DNA from 2 places in the Arthrobacter sp. D5-1 genome. Region 1 is predicted to be linked to the other one. Evidence: riboswitches for the same ligand, from Rfam matches in the RefSeq annotation. Region 1 holds a riboswitch; the other holds the start of a gene.
The links. Region 1 has a riboswitch for cyclic di-AMP ahead of AYX22_RS05730 (C40 family peptidase). Riboswitches for the same ligand answer to the same signal wherever they lie in the genome.
Positions count from the first base shown of each region.

Region 2: another riboswitch for cyclic di-AMP. It lies ahead of AYX22_RS04510 (hypothetical protein); the one in region 1 lies ahead of AYX22_RS05730 (C40 family peptidase).

Region 1 is NZ_CP014571.1:1,222,930-1,229,833, reverse strand. It holds gene AYX22_RS05750 (molybdopterin molybdotransferase MoeA) at 1-1,106, opposite strand, end outside; gene AYX22_RS05745 (NTP transferase domain-containing protein) at 1,103-2,008, opposite strand; gene AYX22_RS05740 (HNH endonuclease) at 2,051-2,551, opposite strand; gene AYX22_RS05735 (NlpC/P60 family protein) at 2,805-3,578, opposite strand; gene AYX22_RS05730 (C40 family peptidase) at 3,678-4,424, opposite strand; cyclic di-AMP (ydaO/yuaA leader) riboswitch at 4,429-4,610, opposite strand; gene AYX22_RS05725 (M23 family metallopeptidase) at 4,735-5,565, opposite strand; cyclic di-AMP (ydaO/yuaA leader) riboswitch at 5,570-5,810, opposite strand; gene AYX22_RS05720 (metal-dependent transcriptional regulator) at 5,995-6,690, opposite strand.
Region 2 is NZ_CP014571.1:956,646-963,549, reverse strand. It holds gene AYX22_RS04525 (winged helix-turn-helix domain-containing protein) at 1-662, opposite strand, end outside; gene AYX22_RS04520 (response regulator transcription factor) at 1,397-2,137, shown strand; gene AYX22_RS04515 (HAMP domain-containing sensor histidine kinase) at 2,141-3,670, shown strand; cyclic di-AMP (ydaO/yuaA leader) riboswitch at 3,746-3,933, shown strand; gene AYX22_RS04510 (hypothetical protein) at 3,937-4,764, shown strand; gene AYX22_RS04505 (aminotransferase class V-fold PLP-dependent enzyme) at 4,852-6,246, opposite strand; gene AYX22_RS04500 (HAD-IA family hydrolase) at 6,299-6,904, opposite strand, start outside.

The DNA of each region.
Region 1 (6,904 bases):
AGCTTGAACGGCATCAGGCGGGTCCGGCCGGGATCCGCGTCGATCATGGCGCCGCAAGGAACTTCACCTACCCCGTCCAGCTGCCGATGACCCAAAGCCGCCAGCAACGGCGCACCCACCGTTAACAGCGCCATCATCGCGGCAAGTGGATTTCCCGGCAGGCCCAGCACAAAACGGCCATCGGGCAGTTCAGCCAGCACGGCAGGATGACCGGGGCGCATGGCAATGCCGTCGATCAACAGCCGGCCGCCGAGTTCAGCCACGGCCCGCCTGAAGTGGTCAGTCCCGGACCGACCGGTCCCGCCGGTAGTGATGACTACGTCCGCCGGGGGCTCAGTTTCCTGGTAAGGGTCATCCGCTGTCAGCTCGTCCAGCGCCGGTTCGGTGTCCTGGAGTGCGGAAATCCATTCTTCATAGTTGTCGCCCACCCTGAGCTGCTCTCCTGCGATGCCACCAAGGAGCTCCACCACGGCGCCCAATTGCGGGCCGAAAGTATCACGCACTTGTCCGGGCAGCGGAACCCCTTGTGCCACAACCTCGGAGCCCGTCAGCAGAAACCTGACCAGCGGCTTGCCGAGGACCTCCAGCTGGTCCAGACCGGCCAGCGCAGCCAAAGCGATGTGGGCCGGGTTGAGCACGGTTCCGGCAGTAAGCAAGACCTCCCCCGCCGCCGCCTCTTCTGCGGCTTTACGGATGTGCTGGCCGTTGCGGGGTTCGCCGGGTTTGGCGGTTCCGCCCAGCGCAAGGACCGGAAGGCCGTCGTCGTCGGTGGTTATGACGCCGCTCTCGCTGCGAAGTACTGCTTTTGCACCCGGCGGAATCAGCCCGCCCGTCACAATGGGACTTGCTTGGTGGGGAGCAAGCCTCTGGCCCGGTTCACTCAGGATCCACGGACCGCTTCCGTTGACGGCCCACCCATCCATGGCTGAGGAAGCGTAGTGCGGCATATCCTGCACCGCCCGGGCATCGGCAGCGAGGGTGCGGCCGAGGGCTGACCTGAGCGGGACCGGAGCCGGAGGGATGGGAGCGGCACAATCGAACGCCCGCTGCCGGGCCTCCTGCCAGGTGTGTGCCGCGTGATGGCCCTCGGCGGGGGCCTCCGTCATTCGGCGTCAGCCTCGGACTCCGAGTACTCCTTGGCAACTTTGCGGGCCAGTTCCAAGGCGGCATTCATGGACGCATCATCGCTTGCCTGGCCAATGCCGCGGGCCATGCCCGCCGCGTAGCCGGCAATGAAGGTGGTCAAGGGCGCTGCGGGGCGCACCACTGAGTGCGCCGCCACTCCGGCAACAGCGAGCACTTCATTGACGTCCACTTCAACGCCTTCAAGCTCAAATGCCTGCAGCAGTGTGCGGCACCATTCCTCGAGCGTCTCTTCCTGGCTCTTCACGTCCGCCTCCAACTTGTAGTCAATGCCCAGGGCCGCAGCGTCCTCCCATGTATCCACGTCATCCGTGGAGCCTGGGGGGACGGCTACGTCCAGCAGGTTCAGCCTAGCAAGCAGGCGGAACACTGAAGCGTTCGTTAGCCCGGAACCTTCGGAAGCTTGAGCCACTTCCCGTTCGAGGGCACTGGTGCTGTAGGCACCAAGGAGGGGCTGCTTCCGGCCATCGGCAGAGACAGCCATGGCACCGTCCACCCCCGCGTGGGCCTCCAGGGCTTTCCAGAGGAACGAAACGCCAAGGGACACGTGCGGCATATCGCATGCCAGGACGAGCGTCCAGGGAGCGTTGTTTCCGTTGTCCTTCATCGCCGCCAACCCCGCAGCAATCGCTGCGGCGGGACCCGCAAATGCCGGTTCCTCCCGTGCCCGCAGCACCTCGACCGGTAACGGCTCACCGCCCGTTCCTGACGCGTCAGGACCTACCACCACCACAGCTGACGCACCCCGGGCCGCCTGCAGGGCGCGTGAAAGGAGCGTCCCGCCGTCGTACATCAACGACGGCTTGGGCACGCCACCGAGGCGGGTGGCCCTGCCACCCGCCAGAATCACGGCATTGAACTCCATTCGCCCAGATTACCGGGGCGGCCGGAGTTCAGCAGAAATCGATCAGGCGGCGGATTCCGGCAACAGGAACGGGTCCCAGTCCGGCGCAGGTTTCTCGAGTTCTTTGATCTGCCACATGGTTCCCTGGGGCACTCCAGGCGTGAAACGGAGTTTCCAACCCATTTCAGCCAGCGTGTGGTCGCTCTTGGCGTTGTTGCATTTCAGACACGCCGCGACCAGGTTTTCCCAGGAATCCGCGCCGCCCCTGGATTTGGGGTGGACGTGGTCTATGGTGTGGGCTGTTTTCCCGCAGTAGGCGCAGCGATGGCCGTCGCGGCGAAGGACCCCGCGTCGGCTCACGGCGGTAATCCTGTTGTACCGGGGACGGATGTAGCGGTTAAGGAGGATCACGGAGGGGCGTCCGAGAATCTCCTGTGGCCCGACGACAGGCTCGTCGCCTTCGGCCACTACGCTAGCTTTCCCAGTCAACACAAGGACCAGCGCCCGGCGGAATGTTATTACCGCCAGCGGTTCATATCCAGCATTCAGAACGAGTGTGCGCATGCACGTACCTCTTCACGGCCGCACCCGTCAGGGGCACGAGGGCCGGCTGCCCTCTGCTTGTACGGGCTGTGGATCGACAAGATAAGGGTAAGCACTCATATGCCGTATCAACGAATTTTTCCGTCGTTTCCCGTGCAGTGTCGCCAAGAGTTCATGCGAGGTTAAGAGGCGTGGAGCCGAATCCGTCCCTTAAAAGCAGAACACCCCGCCGGCCTGAGCCTGCGGGGTGTTGCTGTCAAAACCAAAGGCTGGATCAGCCGTTCACGCGGATGAAAACCGGGCCGGAGCCTACGTTGACGCTGAACAGTGCCGTGGTGGATCCGTTCCATCCACCGTGGACTGCCTGGCCGTTGCCGACGTATACAGCGATGTGGGCCTGTCCGGCCAGACCGCCGTTGGCGTAGTAGGCGAGGTCGCCCGGCTTCGCTTCCGCTGCGCTGACCGTGCGGCCGAGGGAGAGGTAGCCGGCCGGCCAGTCGTGGAAGTTGATGCCAACAGCTGCCAGGGAGTTGGTTACCAGCATGGTGCAGTCCTGGGTGACGCCGAGCTGCGCATAGGCGGCAGCGGCAATTGCAGCACCCAGGCCACTTGCAGCGGCCGGAGCCTTTGCCTCAGGAGCCGCGGTGTTGACGGCCAACGTGGCGTTGCCGGCAGTTGCCGTGCTTTCTACTGCCTTCGTGGTTTCTGCCTTCGCAGGAGCCTTCTTCTCTACGGGGGCCGGAGCCTGCACCGTGGTGACCACGGGGCGCTCGTAGGAGATGGCAACGGTGGAGTCCGCAGCGATGGTGGCCTGGACTACCGACTGGACGTCAAGGGTGGACGTCGCGGTGGACTCACGGTCCACGGTGGTGTCGGCCGCGTTGGCAGCAACACTGCCGGTCAGGACCAGGCCTGAAGCTGCGGCAATAACAGCCGCCTGGCGGCCGACGCCGCCGGCGTTTTCACTGACGGCCTTGGCGATCACGGCAAGCGAGCTGGTCCTGGGGGCCTCAGCGCGATGCCGTGCAACCTTGGATGCACTGGTCATGGTTTTCTCTTTTCGTATCCGCGTGCAGTTGGGGTACACGCGGCTCATTGGCGCGCCAGCACTTGGGGGCATGCTGGCGAACCCCGAACCGGATTGTTTCTAGCGGAGGGTAAAGAAGGAGGATGTGCCAGTGGAGGCAGCCGAGTGCAGGAGCGTGCCCTGTCCCGGGTTCAATGCGCTGATCATCATGCCGTTGCCAACGTAGATGCCTACGTGTGCTCCGCCGTTCTGCATGACCAGGTCACCGGGGACAGGAGTGCTGGTGGGCTTCATGGCCGTCCAGGCGTTGACGCGCGGGATGCTGATGCCGGCCTGGGCGTAGACCCACTGGGTGAAGCCGGAGCAGTCCCATCCGTTGGGCGTGGTGCCGCCCCAAACGTAAGGGTGGCCGATTCCGGTGTAGGCGATCGCGGCGAGGCCGGAAGCGGCGGCGCTGGAAGCAGCATCCTTGGCTTCGGACGACTTCGCAGTCACGGCGCCTGCGGTGGCCTGGTTGCCGTTGGCCGCGGTGCGCTGGGTGGTCTGCGAAGCGCGCTGCACAACCTTGGGAGCTTCCTTGGTGGCCACTACGGGGCTCTCGAAGGAAACGGTGGCGGTGGGCTCTGCGGTGACTACCGCAGTGGTGACCATCTGCTGGGTGCTGGAGGCTTCCGACTTGGAAACGTCGGTGTCCGCTGCCTGGGCCGGCAAACCGACACTGAGGACGAGGCCTGAGGCTGCTGCCAGGACGACGGCCTGGCGGCCAACGGTACCGGCGTTGGATGAAACAGCCTTGGAAAGCGTGTTCAAGGGGTTCGTACGAACCGATTCGGCGCGGTGGCGCGCAGGGGTAGTGCGTGATGACACGAAGGTAGCCTCTCCCAATGCCTGCGAGGTGAGCTGTCGGATTCGGATGGGAGTCATCCGGCCACGCTGCTTCAAGGAAGCTTTGCGACTTAACCCCAAGGCCTTCTTGCGAAGACCAGAAGTGGTTCCCCCGCCCCTGCCAGACGATTTATGCGAACGGACCTCGAGTGGTGGCAGAGCTAGGCAATCCACTCAAGTGCACCGGCCCCCTAAAAAGCCGATGCGCTTTGTACGGTACAACAGTTGAACGCGAATGTCACATTCAGGTCACGGGTGTGTCACGAATGCGAGAGACAACCATCAACTGGACTTAGAGCCAGCCCATGGGGTCAACAACTTCACCGTTGACCTGTACTTCGAAGTGGAGGTGGCAGCCGGTGGAGGCGCCCGTGGTGCCGCTCAGCGCTACAGTGTCGCCGCGGCTGACCGTCTGGCCTACTTTGACGGTGAAGGACGACAAGTGGTTGTACGTGGTCTCAAGGCCGTTGCCGTGGTCCACCACCACGCGGTTGCCTCCGCCGTACTCGTGCCATCCGGCAAAGGTGACCTTGCCACTGGCCGCAGCATGGACGGCCGTGCCGCACTGGGCCACGAAGTCCTGGCCGCGGTGGAAGTCACCGGCACCACCTGTGAGGGGGCTGATGCGGTAGCCGAACGGGGAAGCCGTGGTCAGGGTGTCCAGGGGGCTGGCCATGGTGCCCGTGGACGAGGCACGCTGGATGCTGTCGGCGGACTGCGCACTGAGCAGCTGCTTCAGCTTGCCGTCGGGGTCGGCGGCGGTAGCTACCGCAGCACGGCTGAAGTCGATCTTGGCTGATGCAGCGGCGGAAACCTCGGGCTGGCTGCCCCCGGTGACGGCCAGGGCCGACTCGGTCTGACCGGATTCCGAGGTTGCCATGACCGGGCTGGTGGCCGGCAGACCGACAGTCAGGGCAAGTCCGGTGGCGGCAAGCGCAACTCCGGCCTTTTGCCCTACACCACTGGCTGCGGCGAAATCGGCAACCTGGCGCAACGGGCTCTTACGGCGACGCACCTGGCGTTCGGTGTCGCGTGGCCGGATCTCCGATACGACGCGGGCTGGCCGCAGCTCAGCAGCGGGGCCGGACGCGCGGCGGCGGCCCCTGACGTTCTGCGTTGTCAAACTCTATTCCTCTCTAAAAAGCCTGCGAAGTTAGCTGTCGGATTCGGGTCAGAGAGTTCAAAGACCCGGTCCGCACGAAGCGCTCACGGCACACAGGTATCCCAAGAGGGACTTGCGTAATGGGCACTTCTGCTGCGGACTTCACCCCAAGGCTGCTTCTTTAGACAGCCGCTTGTGGTTCCCCCGCCTCTGCCAGTGGTGGATGGCACACCTGTTCCGCTGGCAGAGCTCGGCTCCGGAACAGGTAACGCTTTGGTATCAGCGCTAGTAGATAACTATAGGCGATTAAGGCTCGCAGTAATAAATTCGTTATCAACAGGAACAGGCGTGGCGCGGCTGCCCCTTATCACTATTCCTGAAAAACTGCAGGTCACACGCGCGCTTGGAGCTCAAAAGTGAGATATGACACCGGGTGAAGGGAAGGGGGCCTCAGCCGACGGAGACGAAGACGTGCGCCGCCACCTCGGGCGGAAGTTCCAGTGCACCCTCAATGCCGGGGACCCGGACGGAAATGTACTCGCCTACACGCTCCAGCGAGACGGCCGCGCCGGGGCGGATACCACCCTCATCCAGCTGGGTAAGGAGTTCAGGCTCAACCTGGATGGGCTCCGCAAGGCGGGTAACTGCCACGCGGGAATCCGGTGCATAGCCGTCCATGGCCTGCAGGAGGTTGACGTCGAGGCGGGGGAACGGCTGGCTGGCAAGGCCACCGAGGGCTTCAAGGCCCGGGATGGGGTTGCCATATGGGGATTCGGTGGGGTGCTCCAGGAGTTCGTACAGCCGGCGCTCCACGCGCTCGCTCATCACGTGTTCCCAGCGGCAGGCTTCGTCATGGACATAGGCCCAGTCCAAGCCAATGACATCAGCCAGGAGACGCTCGGCGAGGCGGTGCTTTCGCATCACCTCGGTGGCGCGTTTCCGCCCCGCTTCGGTCAGTTCCAGGTGACGGTCATTGGAAACAATCACCAAGCCATCGCGCTCCATGCGTCCGATGGTCTGGGAAACAGTGGGTCCGGAGTGCCGCAGCCGCTCGGCGATGCGGGCCCTGAGAGCCACAATGTTCTCTTCTTCAAGCTCCAAAATGGTCCGAAGATACATCTCAGTGGTATCGATCAGATCCGTCATCCAGCTCAGCTCTCCTCGAACGCAGTTCCTTGCGTAATCTCCACCGTACCGCGTCCCTTGCCGGGTGGGCGGTGTAGACCGCCGCCCCATGAACGCCAACCACCAGCCTAGCTTATTTGGAATTACTCTGGATAATCCCGGTCGCATATGGTGGGCCTGCGTTCCACGTGGCGGACTATGACGGCCACAGGTTCCTGCCTCCGCGCCGGGTCAG
Region 2 (6,904 bases), 270 kb from region 1:
GTGCGAGTGCCGTTCTCGACGAGGTAGTTGAGGAGCTCGAATTCCTTGAATGTCAGGTTCAGTGACTCGCCGTCGAGGTGCACTTCGCGGCGGGCGAGGTCGATCAGCACGCCGGAGGGGCGCGATTCCTGCTGGGGCGTCGGACGGGCAGCTTCGGTGCGCTGGCGTGCGGCGACGGTGGGGTCCCCGAACGTGGAACGCACGACGTCGAGTGCGGACCCGGGTGCCCCGGCTGGAGCGACTGCGACGGCAGCGTAGCTCTCAGCGCCGGTCACGAGTGACTGCGCATAGGCCCGGATTTCCTGGGCCAGCTTGGCAATGGAGGTGCCGGCTGCCGCTGCTGTTTCCTCGTCAATGCCCATGTAGAGCACAAAGCCGCGGGCCACATTGTCGTTGGCAACGGGGCGGAGCCTGTCGGACTGGGCAATCACCGGAGTGGGCGCAGTCATGGGTGCCGGCTCGGCGGTAGGTACGGCGCGCAACTGGCCATAGGAGTTGGGGTTGTAACCCTGCGGAACGTAACCGGGAGCCTGCTGGCCTGCGCCCTGCTGGGCGGGGGCGTAGCCGGGGCGGTTGCCAAAGCCGGGGCGGAGCCCCGCGTTCGACGCGGCCTTGTTGGCGTTACGGACGGAGATGTGGACGTATCCAGATGCAACTGACATGGAGTGCTTACCTCAAAAGTGAATAGCCGTCATCGCGGCTTCGAATGCTGGTTGTCCCCGCAATGAGTTTGGGGAGGGGCGCCCAACGCTGGGCTAGGGGGCGAATGCCTGAAACTTCTTGGGGTGGAAAGTTAGGCTTGCATTCGACAACAGCGGTCATCATGGCCAGCGGGTGTGCTGGACCAGGTTGCTGCGGCTGCAGGTGCTGTTGAGTTCTTGTTCACATTGGAAGTGTGCAACGTAACAATGGCAACACGCAAGTAACAAAGCGCCGAACCGTCCACATTTTGAGACGCAAAGGTCTATTGTGTCGCAAATCACAATTCAGTTCTGACCTAAAATGAACGTCTCTCAATTCTGCCGCGACCGCCTTTTTTGGTGCCCTGCCGAATTTCCTTCGCTTCAGGGGGCATTTGGCGCATCTGCCTCCACGCGAACCCTGCCTCCGCGGAATCTCACGATCTGAAACAACTGTTGTCCAATCGCGGAAACGAAAATCCCCGCATTTTCGACCCCGTGTCCCCGCAAATCGCCTCACTCTCGGACGTGAGAGAGCGTCGGCCGGAAACCAACGCGACGTGAGAGAGCGTCGGCCGGAAACCAACGGGACGTGAGAGAGCGTCGGCCGGGGCCGGACACGTGTCACCGCACTTCCACGTCGCTAGTGTTGACTTCACAGCGTTCTCACAGGACCGGCAAAGCGCGGGCTAACCAGCAGATCGGAGAGTTGTCCCATGGCCTCCTCGCACTCCATGACCAACAACCTTCCCCAACTCTCCCACCCGGACGGCTCCCCTATCCGTGCCCTGGTGGTGGATGACGAGCCCAGCCTCGCTGAGCTCATGAGCATGGGGCTTCGAATGGCCGGGTGGTCAGTTGCTGTTGCCGGCGACGGCCCTGGGGCCGTGAAGCTTTCCAAAGAATTCCGGCCCGATGTCCTCGTACTGGACGTCATGCTTCCCGGATTCGACGGTGTGGAAGTCCTCAACCGCATCCGTGCGTTTGCCCCGGAAGTTCCCGCGCTTTTCCTCACAGCCAAGGACGCCGTGCAGGACCGCATCGTCGGGCTGGCTGCCGGCGGCGACGACTATGTCACCAAACCCTTCAGCATGGAGGAAGTCCTCCTGCGACTGCACCGCCTGGTCCAGCGTTCCGGCGTGGCCGCCATGGACACTGCCGAACTGGTGGTGGGTGACCTTACCCTGAACGTGGACACCCGTGAAGTCACCCGGGCCGGCGAGGACATTCCGCTTACCGCCACCCAGTTTGAGCTTTTGCGCTACCTCATGGAGAACCCTAAACGAGTGGTCAGCAAAGCACAGATCCTGGACCGTGTGTGGGACTACGACTTCGGTGGACAAGCCAACATCGTGGAGCTCTACATTTCCTACCTGCGCAAGAAGATCGAAGCAAACCACCCTCCAATGATCCACACCATCCGCGGCGCCGGCTATGTCATCAAGCCTGCGGACTAGGCGTTGAGCACCCCTTCAGGAGTGGCCAAAAAGTCACACCGCAGTTGGCTCAGCCCCTCCGCGTGGCACCTGCGTACCCGACTGGTCCTGGTCGCCATGGCCTTGCTGGTCGCCATTTGCGCTGCCGTGGGAGTGGTCAGCTACGCCTCCATGGACATGGTGTTCAACAAGCAGCTCGACCGGCAGTTGGAGCAGGCGTCAAGCCGCGCGACCAGCTTCGGCAGGCCGCCGTCGAACTTTCCGTCCTCCCCCTCCGGAAGGCCGGACCCGCTGGAAGCGCGCGGCCAGGCCGCTGGAACGCTGAACGCACGGATCGATGGAACAACCGTGATCAATCCAGGCGTTATTGAGGCCTCCGGCAAGCGGGCCGAACTCACGGCGGACGACAAACAGATTCTGCTGTCGTTGCCCCGGGACAACCGGCCTGTGGACCGATCGCTCTCCTATGGGGATTACCGGCTCGTGGCCGTCGAAACTGCCGGCGACGTGATCGTGACGGGACTGCCTCTCGCGGACAAGCAAAGCGCCGAGGCCTCGCTGGTGTGGACCATGGTTCTGGTGTCGCTCGGCGGACTGGCTGTGATCGGCCTCGCGGGAACGGTAATCATCCGGCGGACCATGCGTCCATTGGAGCAGCTCTCCGAGGTAGCCACCAAAGTTTCCCGCCTCCCTCTCGACGCCGGTGAGGTGGCACTTGCGGTGCGGGTCCCGCCGTCGGCCGCCCATCCCGGAACCGAAGTCGGCAGCGTTGGCCATGCCCTCAACCAGATGCTGAACAACGTCTCCAGTGCTTTGGAAGCCCGCCAGGAAAGCGAAACCAAGGTGCGCCAGTTCGTCGCGGACGCGTCGCACGAACTTCGAACGCCGCTTACGGCCATCCGCGGTTACACCGAACTGTTGAGCATGACCGAGAACTTCACCGATGACGGCCGAAAGTCGCTGGCACGCGTCCGGAGCCAGTCCGAACGGATGACCACCCTGGTGGAGGATCTGCTGCTGCTTGCCAGGCTGGACGAAGGCCAGGCGCTCAAGATCACGGACGTGGACCTCACCCAGTTGGTGATTGAAACTGTCAGCGACGAGAAAATCATGGCACCGGACCAGATTTGGCAACTCCAACTCCCGGATGAACCCGTCACGGTCCGCGGCGACGTTACGCAACTGCACCAGGTCCTGGCCAATCTTCTCTCCAACGCCCGTAAACACACCGATGCCGGCACCACGGTGGTCACGAGCGTGATGCTCTCCGCCGACGGCAGCCCAGTGGTGACCGTAACGGACAACGGGCCCGGCATTCCAGAGGATTTCCAGGGCCGGATCTTCTCCCGTTTTGCCCGCGCCGACGCTGCGAGATCGGGGTCCGAGGGCACGTCGGGGCTGGGTCTGTCGATCGTTGAATCCATCGTGGAAGCTCACGGCGGCAGCGTGCACGTGGCGTCCCGTCCAGGGCGCACGGAATTCACCCTTCGATTCCCCGCGGTCGCCACCGAACAGAAGTTACGAACCCAGCAAGGCGACTCACCGTCGTCGTGATCTCTGTTACCTAAATGTGACTTCTACGAATTCCTCCTGTACCGTCGAAAGGGTGGGTCGCCCCAACTGGCCCACATCCGGGATGCGCCGAGCTCTGCCACTTCCCGGAGTCCGTACTTACTCCGAGGCAGAGACGGGGGACCCAGAGTCTCCGGGACCAGGCATTTATGCCGGACCCTTGGGGTGAAGCCGCAGCGTGATGCGCGGCCGGATGACCTCATCCGAACCCGACAGCTAACTCCGCAGGCGCTGAGAGGTAATCACACATGTCTGAATTTAATGATCAGACGCGCCCTTCCGCGCGTCACCGCGATGAGCACAACGCACCGTTGACCAAGTCGCAGGCTGTCCTCAAGAACGCTGCCCGCCAGGGCAAGTCCGGCCACCGCATGTCGGTTGTTGCCGGTGTTGTAGCTGCTGCGCTGGGCGTTGCATCGCTCGGTACTGCTGCCAACGCCGCCCTGACCCTTCCCGAGGTAAGCCGCGTTGCAGAGACCCAGGCGAATGCCCAGGTCAGCAACAACAAGACAGCTGAAATCTCCGCTTCCTTGGATGCAGCCGCTGCAAAGGGCGCCGCTGACAGGGCAGCCGTGGACAAAGCCGCAGCCGAGAAGGCCGCGGCGGACCAGGCCGCCGCTGAAAAGGCCGCCGCCGAGAAGGCCGCTGCCGACCAGGCCGCCGCTGAAAAGGCCGCCGCTGATGCTGCAGCCAAGCAGGCCGCCGACGCCGCTGCTGCCGCCGCCGCTGCCGAAGCTGCAGCTGCTGCTGCCGCCCCCAAGGCCGTGGACGATCCCGCCGCTGCCAAAGCCTACGCTGCCAGCATCCTTGGCAACTACGGCTGGAGCGCCAGCGAAATGACTGCGCTGAACACCCTGTGGGAGAAGGAATCCAACTGGAGGACGACCGCCACCAACGCTTCCAGCGGTGCTTACGGCATTGTCCAGTCGCTGCCGGCTAGCAAGATGGCAACCGCGGGCGCTGATTGGCAGACCAACTACCAGACCCAAATCAAGTGGGGCTTGAACTACATCAAGGAACGCTACGGATCCCCGTCGGCCGCCCTGGGCTTCCACTTGGCCAACAACTGGTACTAAGCCAGACTGCTTGATTACCGCGCCGGTTGCCGCCGCCCGCACCAGTACAGACTGGAGCGGATGGCGGGAACCGGCGCGGTTTTCGCGTTACACAGACTCCGGTTCGGCTTCCAACGCGCTGCGCACCGCCGCGATGGACGCAGCAACATCCCCTGCATCCGTGGTCCAGTTACTCACCGAAATCCTGAGGATTTCACGGCCACGCCAGGAGGACCCGGACATCCACACCGCGCCCTCGGCCATCAGCCGTTGCGTGACACGGTGTGTGCGGTCATCACTGCCGAAGCTCACCGATACCTGCGTGAAGACGACGTCGTTGAGCACCTCGACTCCCGGAATCGCGGCGAGCCCCTCAGCCAACGCGCGGGCGTTTGCAGCGAGCCGCTCCACCATGGAGATCACCCCGTTACGGCCCAGTTGCCTCAGCGCCGCCCACACAGGGATGCCCCGGGCACGGCGGGACATCTCAGGCACTTTCTCGAAAGGATCTCCCGGGCCGGCATCCGTAGCAATGAGGTAACTTGTGTGAACACTGAAAGCACGCCTCAAGGCTTCCGGCCTCGCAACGATGGCCAAGCCGCAGTCGTAAGGAACATTCAGCGTCTTGTGGGCATCCGTGGCCCAGGAATCTGCTTCCTCTACTCCCGCCAGCCGGGCCCGCAGCGTCGGGCTAACGGCGGCCCATAAACCAAAAGCACCATCCACGTGCACCCATGCGCCGCGATCGTGGGCCACCGCAATGGCTTCCTCCATGGGATCAAAGGCGCCGGAATGCAGGTTGCCCGCTTGCAGACAGACCAGTGACAGTCCTGGTTGCTGGTCCATGGCCTCGGCAAGTGCGTCGGGGAGAATCCGTCCTTCCTCGTCGGCATCTACGGGCACGCAGGCACCCAATCCGAGATACCGCAAAGCCAGGTCCACTGCGGCGTGCCGCTCCCTGCCCGCAAAGGTGGTGATGCGTGGGGCGCCTGTCAGCCCCAGCGCCTCAAGGTCCCAACCCGCCTCGTCCATCAGATATTGGCGGCCCGCTGCCAACCCCACGAAGTTGGCGGTGGTGGCGCCGGTGGTGAATCCGACGTCGGCACTCGAAGGAAGGTGGAGAAGGTCCAGCAACCACGCGGCGGCAGATTCCTCGATGGCAGCAGCCGCCGGCGTAGCGAACCGAAGCCCCGTGTTCTGGTCCCACGCCGAAACGAGCCAATCCGCAGCCATGGCAGCGGGAAGGGTTCCGCCCATGACCCACCCAAAGAACCGTCCGGACTGGATCGCCATCAAGCCGGGCTCAGCCAGAGCGGCGAGCTCATCAACTACCTCCGCAGCATCGGTGGCCTCGTCCGGCAGCCGCGACGTCATGCTGTTGGCTACCTGATCGGCATCGGAGGACGGGCGGACAGGACGTGTTGGGACCGACGCAAGCCAGTCACCGGCATGGACCATGGCCCGCTCCAGTGCAGCACCGTACGCCTCCGGCATCGCAGACATGCCCACAGCCTACGCCCGGTTTATCGCTTGGAACAGTCCTAACCCGGCGGTACTAAAGGGTCAGCGTGAGGAGGTGCCCGCCGTCGTCGTCCTTTACCGAAATGACCGTCACGTCCGAGTAGTCCGGGATGCGCCACATGCCATCTTCAAGATGACCGGCGTCGCCTACTACCACGGTCCGCATCCCGGCTGCGCGCGCCGCAGCGATACCGGCTGGCGCATCTTCGAAGACCACGACGTCGGCCGGGTCGACTCCCAGCAGGGTGGCCGCCTTGAGGTAGCCCTCCGGGTGCGGCTTGCCGAGGGTTACGGCCTCCGAGGTAACGGTGGTGGTTGGCATGGAAAGCCCGGCAGCCTTCATGCGGATGCCCGCGAGGATATGGTCGGCTGACGTGACCAGGGCGATCGCTTCATCCGGCAAGGCACTCAACAGCGCTTCGGCGCCCGGCAGTGCAATCACGCCGTCTGTCCGCGTGCGCTCCATGGCGTCCAACTCAGCAGTCAGAGCCACGACGTCGGCACCCGCCGGAGCATAACGGCGCACCGTATCGCCGGAACGGACACCGTGGGAGGTCCGGAGAATCTCCTCGATGTCCAAGCCGTAGCGGCCAGCGAACTCAGACCACACCTGCTCCACGATGGCCGTGGAATCGACGAG